2 regions of the Robertmurraya sp. GLU-23 genome follow, and region 2 is predicted to be linked to the other one. Evidence: riboswitches for the same ligand, from Rfam matches in the RefSeq annotation. Region 2 holds a riboswitch; the other holds the start of a gene.
What was found. A riboswitch is a leader RNA that binds a small molecule or an ion and turns the genes downstream of it on or off. The one in region 2 is predicted to bind cyclic di-GMP.

Region 1: linked by a shared signal. The riboswitch ahead of ACVBAX_RS24375 (anti-repressor SinI family protein) and the one ahead of ACVBAX_RS07900 (type II secretion system protein) in region 2 are both predicted to bind cyclic di-GMP.

The regions. Positions count from the first base shown of each region.
Region 1 is NZ_JBRKCV010000027.1:15,460-20,877, reverse strand. It holds gene ACVBAX_RS24385 (pseudouridine-5'-phosphate glycosidase) at 1-711, shown strand, start outside; gene ACVBAX_RS24380 (hypothetical protein) at 1,021-1,227, shown strand; cyclic di-GMP riboswitch class I at 1,483-1,577, shown strand; gene ACVBAX_RS24375 (anti-repressor SinI family protein) at 1,610-1,744, shown strand; gene ACVBAX_RS24370 (helix-turn-helix domain-containing protein) at 1,875-2,204, opposite strand; gene map (type I methionyl aminopeptidase) at 2,778-3,530, shown strand; gene ACVBAX_RS24360 (hypothetical protein) at 3,578-3,766, shown strand; gene ACVBAX_RS24355 (HD-GYP domain-containing protein) at 4,128-5,108, shown strand.
Region 2 is NZ_JBRKCV010000003.1:85,551-90,968, forward strand. It holds gene ade (adenine deaminase) at 1-1,161, opposite strand, end outside; gene ACVBAX_RS07890 (deaminase) at 1,190-1,660, opposite strand; gene ACVBAX_RS07895 (hypothetical protein) at 2,072-2,593, opposite strand; cyclic di-GMP riboswitch class II at 2,968-3,051, shown strand; gene ACVBAX_RS07900 (type II secretion system protein) at 3,148-3,519, shown strand; gene ACVBAX_RS07905 (prepilin peptidase) at 3,605-4,357, shown strand; gene ACVBAX_RS07910 (type IV pilus modification PilV family protein) at 4,371-4,775, shown strand; gene ACVBAX_RS07915 (prepilin-type N-terminal cleavage/methylation domain-containing protein) at 4,765-5,169, shown strand; gene ACVBAX_RS07920 (hypothetical protein) at 5,189-5,418, shown strand, end outside.

The DNA of each region.
Region 1 (5,418 bases), on a different contig from region 2:
GGCTTATCAGACGAAGAGTTAGAAATGCTTGCTACCCGAAAGGACATTGAAAAGGCGAGCCGTAGAGATTTACCATACCTAGTAGCGACAAAGAAAAATGGAGCAACAACAGTAGCAGCAACGATGATTTGTGCAGAGCTTGCTGGCATTGAAGTGTTCGTAACCGGTGGGATTGGTGGAGTTCACCGTGAAGCTGAAGTAACGATGGATGTTTCAGCAGATCTTCAAGAACTCGCTCAAACCAATGTGGCTGTTGTGTGCGCAGGTGCGAAGTCTATTCTTGATATTGGTTTAACATTAGAGTATTTAGAGACTCATGGGGTGCCAGTGGTTGGCTTTGGTACTGATGTTCTTCCGGCTTTTTATACAAGAACAAGTCCTTTCCAAGTGAACGTTCAAGTGGAAGATGAAAAGGAAGCAGCGAGCATGATTCGTACAAAGTGGGAATTAGGATTGAACGGTGGAGTGGTGATTGCTAACCCAATCCCGGAAACAGATGCTCTTGAAGAGGAATTTATCAATAATGTGATTGAAACGGCATTAACAGAAGCAAAGGAAAATGAGATTGCGGGTAAAAATGTCACTCCATTCCTTTTAGCAAAGGTAAAAGAACTTACAGAAGGAAGAAGCTTAGAAGCAAATATTGCATTGGTTAAAAATAATGCTGATGTTGGATCAAAAATAGCAGTTCAACTTAACACTCTATCTTAAAAATATTTTTGAGGAGTCAGTCTCACAAGGACTGATTCCTTTTTTTTTGCATAAAAATAGTACTAGATTTACAATTTTGAAAATGTACACTGTAACGAACAATTTGTTCTTAAAAAAATTATAAAAGTAAGAAAGAAGGAGAAAAGAGCTGAAAACTAAAGGGAATTGTTCATTATAACGAAAAAATGGTCATTTTAGAGTGTTTAGTTTACCCTCACATCCGTCTAAAATAAAAGTAAATTATTCTTTATATAGAACGAAAAATAATAGAATAAGAAACGAAAACTATTAGAATAGTAGGTGGCGGGAATGTACCGGAAAAACTGTGACAAATGTTATCGTCCATCATACAGCAGTTCGGAAGCAGGGGAATGGATCTGTCCGATATGTGGTCATAATCTAACAAAGTTACCTTTTTTTGATGCGGTTACACTTGAAAGGGTACATGTAAATATCATTCCTATCCAAAGAAAATTAAAAGCATATGAGAATCAAAAACTAGGAATAAAGACTTAATCATTAAAAGTCAGAAAATTTTAAAAATGATTTCGACAGTGGGCGACATGAAGACTTATGATTTTTGTGCTTGATCTTACAAATGTAAAAAATTGTATAAATTCTTTAGGGCTCAATTGTTCCTTATGAAGGTCCTTGTCGAATAGTGTAACTAAAAAGTTGGGAAAGTTTTTAAGTGTATGACAAATTTTTACACAATTTACTAAAAACGAGTAGTAAAATGATTGATAAGTGAATCACATGGGGAGAGCAAAACACAGAAAAAGGCAAACCTTCTGAAAAGGGGGGACGCAAAGTCGCAGGTCTAAGGTAGTTAGAAGTTTTTTTGCTAAGACGGCTGGACTGCCTGGAATACGATTGTATTTTAGGGGGAGATTGAGGAATGTTGGAAACGAGTGAAGTGACGTTAGAAGAACTAGACTATGAGTGGATGATGTTGATTCTTGAAGCAAAAAAGTTAGGTTTAGAGAAAGAAGAGATTAGAAGATTTTTAGGTGAGAATGAAATTAGAGGATAAAAAGAAACTAGCTTACATAGCAGGTTGTTTCATACATAGAATGAAAGTATTTCCGTTAGGGTCGGACCGTATGGGAATGCTTTTTATTTTGGAAAAAAAGACAAAATCACCTGGATTTTGTCTTTTTGTTTTAGTTATTATTTGATTGATTACTTCTCCATTTATTAAACTCAAGAAACTCTTTAAACTGATCCTTTGAAACCCCGGAGTTCATAGCCTCTTTCACAAGCTTCATCCAATCAGAGTCTAGTTCATCTTTATTTGGATGCTCGTGTATAAGATGGTCAACTGGTACATGAAGGACAGCTGAAATTTTCTCGAGAAATTGGATAGACGGATTCGTTTGTAAATTTCTTTCTAATGAACTTAAATATGATTTAGCGACACCAGCCTGTTCAGCTAGCTCAGACATGGACATTTTCTTTTCAAGACGAAGTTTCTTAACACGATCTCCAATCATCTAGATCACTCACCTATCTCTCTGTATGAATTCATAATAGCAAAAAAAATTCGTTAGTTCCATATTCAGAACGAAAATAGTAGGTTCCGTTCTTAAAAATTCTTTAGTTAGTCACAAATGGATAGTTATTACGGTTCTAGTGATTAAAAGCTGATAAATAACTTTTAACCCTTCTATGTAGCATTATACACAATACCATTCGTATTGAAAGTGATAATTGTGGGCGTAACTAAAAAATTCCCACTGTCCACCCCAGACGCACAAAACCACCCCATCTGTCCACGAACGGTGACAGACACCACCAAAAGACAGAATGCCCATTTTGTCCACGGAGGGTGTCTGACACCCTTTTATACCCGGGATGGGGGTGGGTGAAACCTATTTTTTTTGTTCGACAAATTCTTTTTTTGTGTTTGTTGATTTTAAAGGGGGGAAGGGAATTCAATCAAACGTTTGATTGACTATTGTTTGAGGTTATCTAACAAAATTAGACATAGGAATGCTTTGCTAATATAGACCGTTAGAGAGTACAATATAGACTATACATTATTGGGATTTGGGGAAGTGAGATAAATGATTGTATTAAAATCACCTCGTGAAATAGAGGCCATGAAAAAAGCAGGGGAGCTTCTGGCTGCTTGTCATAAAGAAATAAAAAAAATGATCCGACCAGGAATAACAACTTGGGAAATTGACCAGTTTGTTGATAAATATTTAGCACAGCATGGTGCAATTGCTCAGCAAAAGGGGTATAGAGGTTACGAATACGCCACATGTGCTAGTATTAATGATGAGATATGTCACGGCTTTCCGAGAAAAGACCCTCTAAATACAGGGGACATTGTTACAATAGATATGGTTGTCAATGTGAATAGCGCCTTAGCAGACTCTGCATGGACATATATCGTTGGAGAAGCTTCTGAAGAAACAACCCGCCTTGTAGAGGTAACTAAAAAGAGCTTATTCAAAGGAATTGAAGCAGCCGTCGTAGGAAATCGAATCGGAGATATCGGACATGCGATTCAAACCTATGTGGAAGGAGAGGGATTCTCGGTCGTAAGAAACTTTATTGGCCATGGAATTGGCCCCTCCATTCATGAAAAGCCGGATGTTCCACACTTTGGACTACCAGGAAAAGGTCCTCGCATAAAAGAGGGAATGGTATTTACGATCGAACCGATGGTTAATGTTGGAAGCTATGAAACAAAGATGGATTCCAATGGTTGGACCGCTCGTACTGTGGACGGAAAAAACTCAGCTCAATTTGAGCACACCATTGCCATCACGAAGAATGGTCCGATCATTCTTACAGATCAAGGTGAATAATCAATCCATATCAACACAAAAATATGAAGTAAGATGGAGGAAGACCCATGACAGAAAACCATGAAACAGAAAAAAAGAAAATAAGCTTACAAGAAGCCATTAAGCAACAACTAGAAAAAAAGAAAAATCAGCAAGCAGGAGGAAAAGCTAGCGCAAACGGTCCTGCAACCACGAAGAAAATGAAAAGCCAGCAAACCAAAAAGGTGAGCAATCAACGCCGTAAAATGGGTGTGTAATTAGGCAGGACCTAAAATAGGGAACAACACGTAACTCGTGCTGTTCCCTTCTTGTTTAAAAAATACCTTATTCCTCATCTTGTACTTCTCCATCGCCAATCTCATCTTCTCCTGGTGCGTCGTCACAAGCAACAACAGACGTCACTAGAAAACCAGCAAGTAAAACCATAAGAAGTTTACGTATCATTCTAACATCCTCCTTTCAAAATATGGATAACTCCGTCATATTATTTGAAGGTCCGACCCAAACTATTCCCCTATCAATCCTATAGAAGAAGCGAAACTTAGGAGTAAAGGGCAATAGAAATGCTGATGAACAATTTGTATACTAAGGGTAATAATGATTGTAGAGGGAGTAACCATGAGATTAATTCGAATTGATGAATATGAGCCACGCACCATGCAGTTGGCCAAACCGATTTTTGATCGGCAGAAAAGGGTCCTCCTTGCAGCAGGACGCTCGATCCATCCAACATACTTGCAAAAGTTAATCGATCTTGATATTCGATATTTATTTATAGAGGACGCAGAGTCATTCGGAATTTCGATGGAGGAGATGCTCGATGTTCCGACATGGGTGGATGCAGTAGATGTATTACAGGCGGTTTATAAAGCTGTAGAGAAAAAGGAAGAACTTCCGATTCGACCGATTCAACAGCTCGCGATTAAGCTAGTTGAGGAAGTAAATAAAAGAAAGGCCATTCTTTTAATTCCGGCCTCTTCATTAGCGGAAGATCTACGCGAGTATGCCCACTCGGTTAATGTCACACTTCTTGCGTTGCAAATCGCGAAAAAATTTCAAATCTCTCAAATGCAAATTCGTGATTTAGCAGTCGGTACATTGCTTCATGACATAGGAAAAGTTCTAACTCCTTTAGAGGATGATCATCCGAGGGTAGGGTTCGAATATTTACGAAAAACAAGAGAAGTGAGTTTGCTTTCTGCACATGTTGCCTATCAGCACCACGAAGCCTTTGATGGTAGTGGAGTACCTAGAGGGTTACGTGAAAAAGAAATACATGAATTTGCCCAAATCTGCAGCATTGCCAATCTTTACGAGAATGCATTATCGAAAAAAGGAATTCCTCCCCATGAGGTGATGGAGTATGTAATGACAAAGAGTGGAACGCTTTTTAGTACGGATCTTGTTAAACGATTTGTCCAAGAAGTACCACATTTTATTCCTGGCACGAAGGTCATTTTAAATAATGGGCGAAAAGCGATTGTCACGAAAGTTAAAGGAAATCTTCAAAGACCGTTTGTACGATACTTAGATTCAAATGAAGAAGTTTCGTTAGGGGAAAATCACACATTACTTATCACAGAAGTGTTGGACCAGTAAAATAGAGCCGGGGCACAACGGCTGTTGTTCCCCCTCCATTTGATATACAATTTATCTGACAAAAAATTTAAAAATAGGTGGAGATTTTTCCGTTAGACTGCACAGTAGAGCTCTGTTTAGGGGATATAAGCGGAGGTTTTCCGACTAAGCAGAGTAAAACCACCCATTTTTACGTTTTTTGAGTAAATAGGCGGAATCTTTCCGTCTGTTTAAGCTATTTTGAGTGCTATTTTCTAATCTAAGAGGAATTTCTCCGCTTAATGTTCAAACCATGCTGATTCCCTCATCTCTAGGAACCAAAAAGGGATAT
Region 2 (5,418 bases):
AGGAAGATGTAATGCCTCTTCGGTAAAATCATGAAAACAAACGGTGTTTACATATTCAGAGGAGATATCTGCTTGCTCATTTTCTGGGAAATAAATTAATTGCCCATGTTCAACGATAAGATTTCCATCTTTAAATACATGGGAGATGCTTACAGATTCCAGATCATCTAGCAGTAAAAAGTCCGCGTCATATCCTGGTGCAATTGCTCCTTTTTCCTGTAACCCAAAGCACTCAGCTGTATTAATGGTAGCTAACTGAATAGCCGTAAGGGGGTCGAGTCCTTCTGAGATGGCTAATCGAACATTGTAATCAATGCTTCCTTCATGAAGGATATCATCAAGATGTTTGTCGTCTGTAACAAATAGACAGCGTCTAGCATTTCTTTCATTAACGACAGGAAGCAGCTTCTTTAAATCTCTAGCAACGGTACCTTCTCGAATCATAAGGTACATCCCGCGGCGCAAACGAGCCGTCGCATCTTCGGCCGTAGTACACTCATGATCGGTACGTACACCAGAAGTCATAAAGACATTAATGTCCATATCACTTAGACCAGCGGCATGACCATCAATTTTTGCGTTTAACCGCTTTGCTTCATATAGCTTATTTAACATCGACTCTTCCGCATGTTTCACAGCTGGAAAATTCATAACCTCTGCTAAACCGAGCACTCTTGGATGGGAAAACAATGGCGACAGATCCTCAATCTCAAGTGTGGCACCCGCTAACTCAAAGCTAGTGGCAGGTACGCAGGAAGGAAGCATAAAGTAAAAATTAAAGGGGAGATTTTCTGAAGTATCAAGTAAAAGCTGAATGCCTTTTACACCTAGTACATTGGCGATTTCATGAGGATCGGCAATAATAGTGGTCACTCCTCGTAGCAGCTCAACCTTCGCAAATTCCTTTGGAGACACCATAGATGATTCAATATGAACATGACCATCAAGAAAAGCAGGGCATACATATCGCCCGCTTGCATCAAATTCCTTTTTACCAGAATAATTCCCTACTCCAACAAAGGCACCATCTGTAATAGCAACGTCACCTTCATAGATTTCACCGGTAAATACATCAATAATTTTGCCATTTTTTATGACAAGGTCAGCCTCCATTTTCCCTGAGGCTGCTTCAATACGTTGTTTTAGTCTGTTTTTGTCCATACTCTCCTCCTAGAGTGTCTATAAGAGACTAGTATTCTGTTTTGTCAGATGATACTTCCCACATTTTAAACGGTAGATTGTACTGCTCAACCGTAATTTGATTCATCATAATCGTTCTGTTTTCAATTGGCAAGCTAATTTCTTCATAAATAAAGTGGTCATCAAAGCCAATTTGAGCCGCTTCCTCTTTCGTACAAGCATAATAAACTGCCTTTGGTCTCGCCCAATAAATCGCTCCGATGCACATCGGACATGGCTCACAGCTTGTATAAATCTCACAATCTGTTAATTGAAAGCTACCTAAATAGGAGCATGCCTCACGAATCGCTTGAACCTCAGCATGGGCAGTAGGGTCATTGCTGCTCGTGACCTCATTTTTTCCTTTTCCGATAATTTTCCCGTCTTTAATCACAATGGCCCCAAAAGGACCACCATGATTACTTAACACATTTTCACAAGCTAACTTAATCGCTTCATTCATAAAAAATACTTTTTCCAATAAAATCACCTTTTCCGATGTTGTGAATGTTTGAGTAAGGCTGTTTTCGTAAGGTAGTTGTTAAAATCTTAAAGCCGATTTTAACGTGAAAATAACTATTTTACGCTTAAGAATTTAGTTTGCAGGCTCTCTTCTTATTAAATTTATGCTATTTTCTGCGGGAACTTAGCACAATTATTACAATTTTGTTCCAAAAAGCAACAAAGTTTAAGAAAAGAGCCTTGAGTAAAAAACTAACCTTTGTAAAAAGGTTAGTTTTTTGGGGTTGGAGGGATAAAGAAGGTTTATATAATAGGTGGGTATATTTCTGTATTATATGTATGTTTGAATATTCTGTCTGTTATGTTGTAACATTTTTTAACAATAAAAAAGCTCTTACCTGGAAAAGGTAGGAGCAACTTGTCAGATTATTTACTTAGAACGTAGTCTCTTGATAGCTTTTACGAGTAAGGTGATATACCCAATCATGATCCCATAACCAATCAGAAGAATAAGCATAGGCACATATTCGGGAGTAGTCCCAGAATCGGTAGACATGCCAGCCAAGAACAAAGGCATGATTGGAAGCATGATGACACCTGGTCCCATTCCAAGTACCGGTAAGGCACCGATCCCAATGACTACCCATGGCCAAATGGGTTTTTTCTCTTGAGGAGTCGGATCTAGATTTGTTTCAATGACAGTGTATTTTGCTTTATATTCGTTATATTTCTTAATGGCTGTCCAAGCTCTCTTCATTCCCCATAGCAAAACAACAATCATGCAAACACCAATTGTAAAGAAAATGATAGAGATAGAAGTTACGATTTCTAGTTGTCTGATTTGCATAAAAAGTGTTAACAGTATACCGGGTAAAGAGAAAACGATAAAAAGGCCACCCAAAATAAGAACAACCCAAGCCCAAATAGGTTTTTGTTGGTATGGTTGAGACATATGTAATCCCCTTTTTAATAGAATAAGTGATATTTTCTTCCTATTATAATGGGTAAAAAGGGAAAAATGTTACTTTGTTTTATAAATATTGGAAAAATTTATTTGAGGTAGATTATGATATCTAATAGGTATAAGGAACTATTTAATGGTTGCTCCTGTTATTAATTGGAATTGCTATTTCTGAAAAATAAAGATGATAAATGAGGAAATTGAAGATACTACTCTATATGGGAAAATAGTATAGAAAATGGTGTTTTTAAAATAATGTTTAGCCAACATTTCCTAATAGTAAATTTACATAAAACCTCTTTTTTTTTCATTTTTTTTAGTGTAGACTACTAGTAAATAAGTAATGTTTATCACAGAGTCTTTTCATTAGATAAGGGCGCGAAGAAATATGACTTGTACGTGGGCACCTGAGTCATATCGAGCGATTGGTGCAACCGACCTTTACAACTACATTCCATAGAATGAGCTGTAAAGGTTTTTTTATTCCCAAATTTTAAGAAAAAGCTCTCGAAAAAACATAAAAATTAAAAGGGGGACCTTTCTTCATGTTAAAATCATTAAAGAAGAAAATGAAAGACCAAGCGGGTTTAACACTAATTGAACTACTTGTTGTTATTGTTATTTTGGGGATTATTGCTGCTGTGGCGGTGCCGATGGTTATGGGCAATAAGGATAAAGCAGAGATTAATACTAATAAGCAGACTTTATCTATTTTAAAGGATGCAGTTAACAGATATGAAGTAGAAGTGGGAAGCGTACCAGCTGACGTAGGTGCACTTGTAGCAGGCAAATATCTAGATTCTGCACCAACATGTGCTGAAGATACAACAAAGTTTTTCACAGTTACTAACGGAGCTATAAGTTCATCTTGTAATGGTGTTTCAACACCATCTTCTGATGATTCAGACGAAGATTAATAGCTAATATTAGCTGTCGCAACATAAAAAATGCGGCAGTTTTATTTTTATGAAATGGAAACCTCGATGAAAGGGGCTGAAGTAATTGCTTATAGTTGATCTATTCATTATTATTATATCCCTCGTATTGGGTAGCTTCTTTAATGTAGTAGCAATCCGTCTCCTAAAAAAAGAATCCATCTCCTACCCACCATCCCACTGTACCTCCTGTAATCACAGGTTAGGTTTCTTTGACTTATTTCCTCTATTTAGTTACCTATTCTTAAAAGGTCGTTGTCGTTATTGTAAAGAAAGGATCTCTCCTTTATACCCATTAGGAGAGGGAATGACTGCAATCATATTTTTTATTGTTTACAAAGAAATAGGGCTTACTTCAGAACTACTACCTGCAATCCTATTATCAACGTTATTAATTCTTTCTGTACTAACAGACATTCGTGAAAAGTTAATTTTAGACGTGATTACTCTACCAAGTATTGTAGTTCTAGTAATTGTACGTTTCTTTATCGGAGAAGAACCATTTTTAACTTACTTACTAGGCAGTGTAGTTGGTTTCGGTTTGCTCTTGTTGCTTGCTGTTGTTAGCAAAGGCGGCATGGGTGGCGGTGACATTAAGCTGTATGCAGCTATTGGAGTGGTACTCGGCCCAGCACTAACTGTAATGAGCTTGGTTTTAGCCTCATTTGTAGGAGCCGTTGTTGGAGTACTATTAATCGCACTAAAAGTTGTTAAACGAAAAGAACCGATTGCCTTTGGGCCTTCGATTATGATTGGAACATTAGTGGCATACCTGTACGGAGAGGATATTTGGACCTGGTACAGCTTACTACTCCTATAAGGGGAAGATAAAAATGAACAACGAAAAGGGAGTCACATTAATTGAATTATTGATCTCTGTCGTCATTGCTGGAATGGCTATTATCCCTCTGCTGTTAATTATGACAGGCAGTTTTACTAGAACAACTGAACAGGGAAGGGATACACAGCTAATATATTTTGGCCAACAAGTAATGGAAGAAATCCGACAAAACGGCTTCACTGGTTCAACGCAAAATTATGACTGTTCCACTACGCAAGGCTGTAATATGCCTGGAACTCTCGGGGACCTGATAGACGCAACAGTTAAAGTGGTTGGGCAGGAATATACTCAAGAGAATATAACTCAAAGCTATAGTGAAATCCAAGTAATTGTAACTTCTGAAATAGATTCTAATGACCAAATCGAACTTTTTACGGTGGTGAGAAATGGTGAATAACCAAAAAGGTGTAACATTGATTGAATTATTAATTGTTATTCTTATTATGGTTAGTGTATCTGGACTTGTTTTCGCTCTATTTAGTTATGGGATAAAAATGGAAAGTGCAGTATCAAAGGAAAATGAATTGCAACGGGAAGCTAGATTTATAATGGAAACCATCTCTAATGCTGTTAGAGATGGGGAAGATGTTCGCAGTAAGATTTCATTTTCAAATAATGAATTAAAACTGGAATCAAATCTCTTATCGAATAACGTTAAGCAATTTGACTTTATGCCAGATGTAGAAAACGCAAGCCAATTCAAAGTAACCTTAGTTTTAGAAAAAGATAAACAAGAGTATAAAATATCTACTAAGGTAACCTCTAATGGAGAAGAAAGAGTAAGGTATTAGCTTTTTAGGGAGGAACTTTATGTTTGATAATTTGAGGAGGAACCAATCTGGAGCTGCACTAATGATTGTTCTAATCTTGGTTGTAATTGTCAGTATAGTTGGAACCTCTATGTTAGCAACCACTACTTATGGATTAAAAAATATAGTGAAAACAACTAAGGAGCAAGAAGAGTTTTACCGTGCTGAAGGAGCAATTGAAATAGTGTTAAATGAAATGGCTAATTATCAAGGTAAGGAAGGAAATGGCCC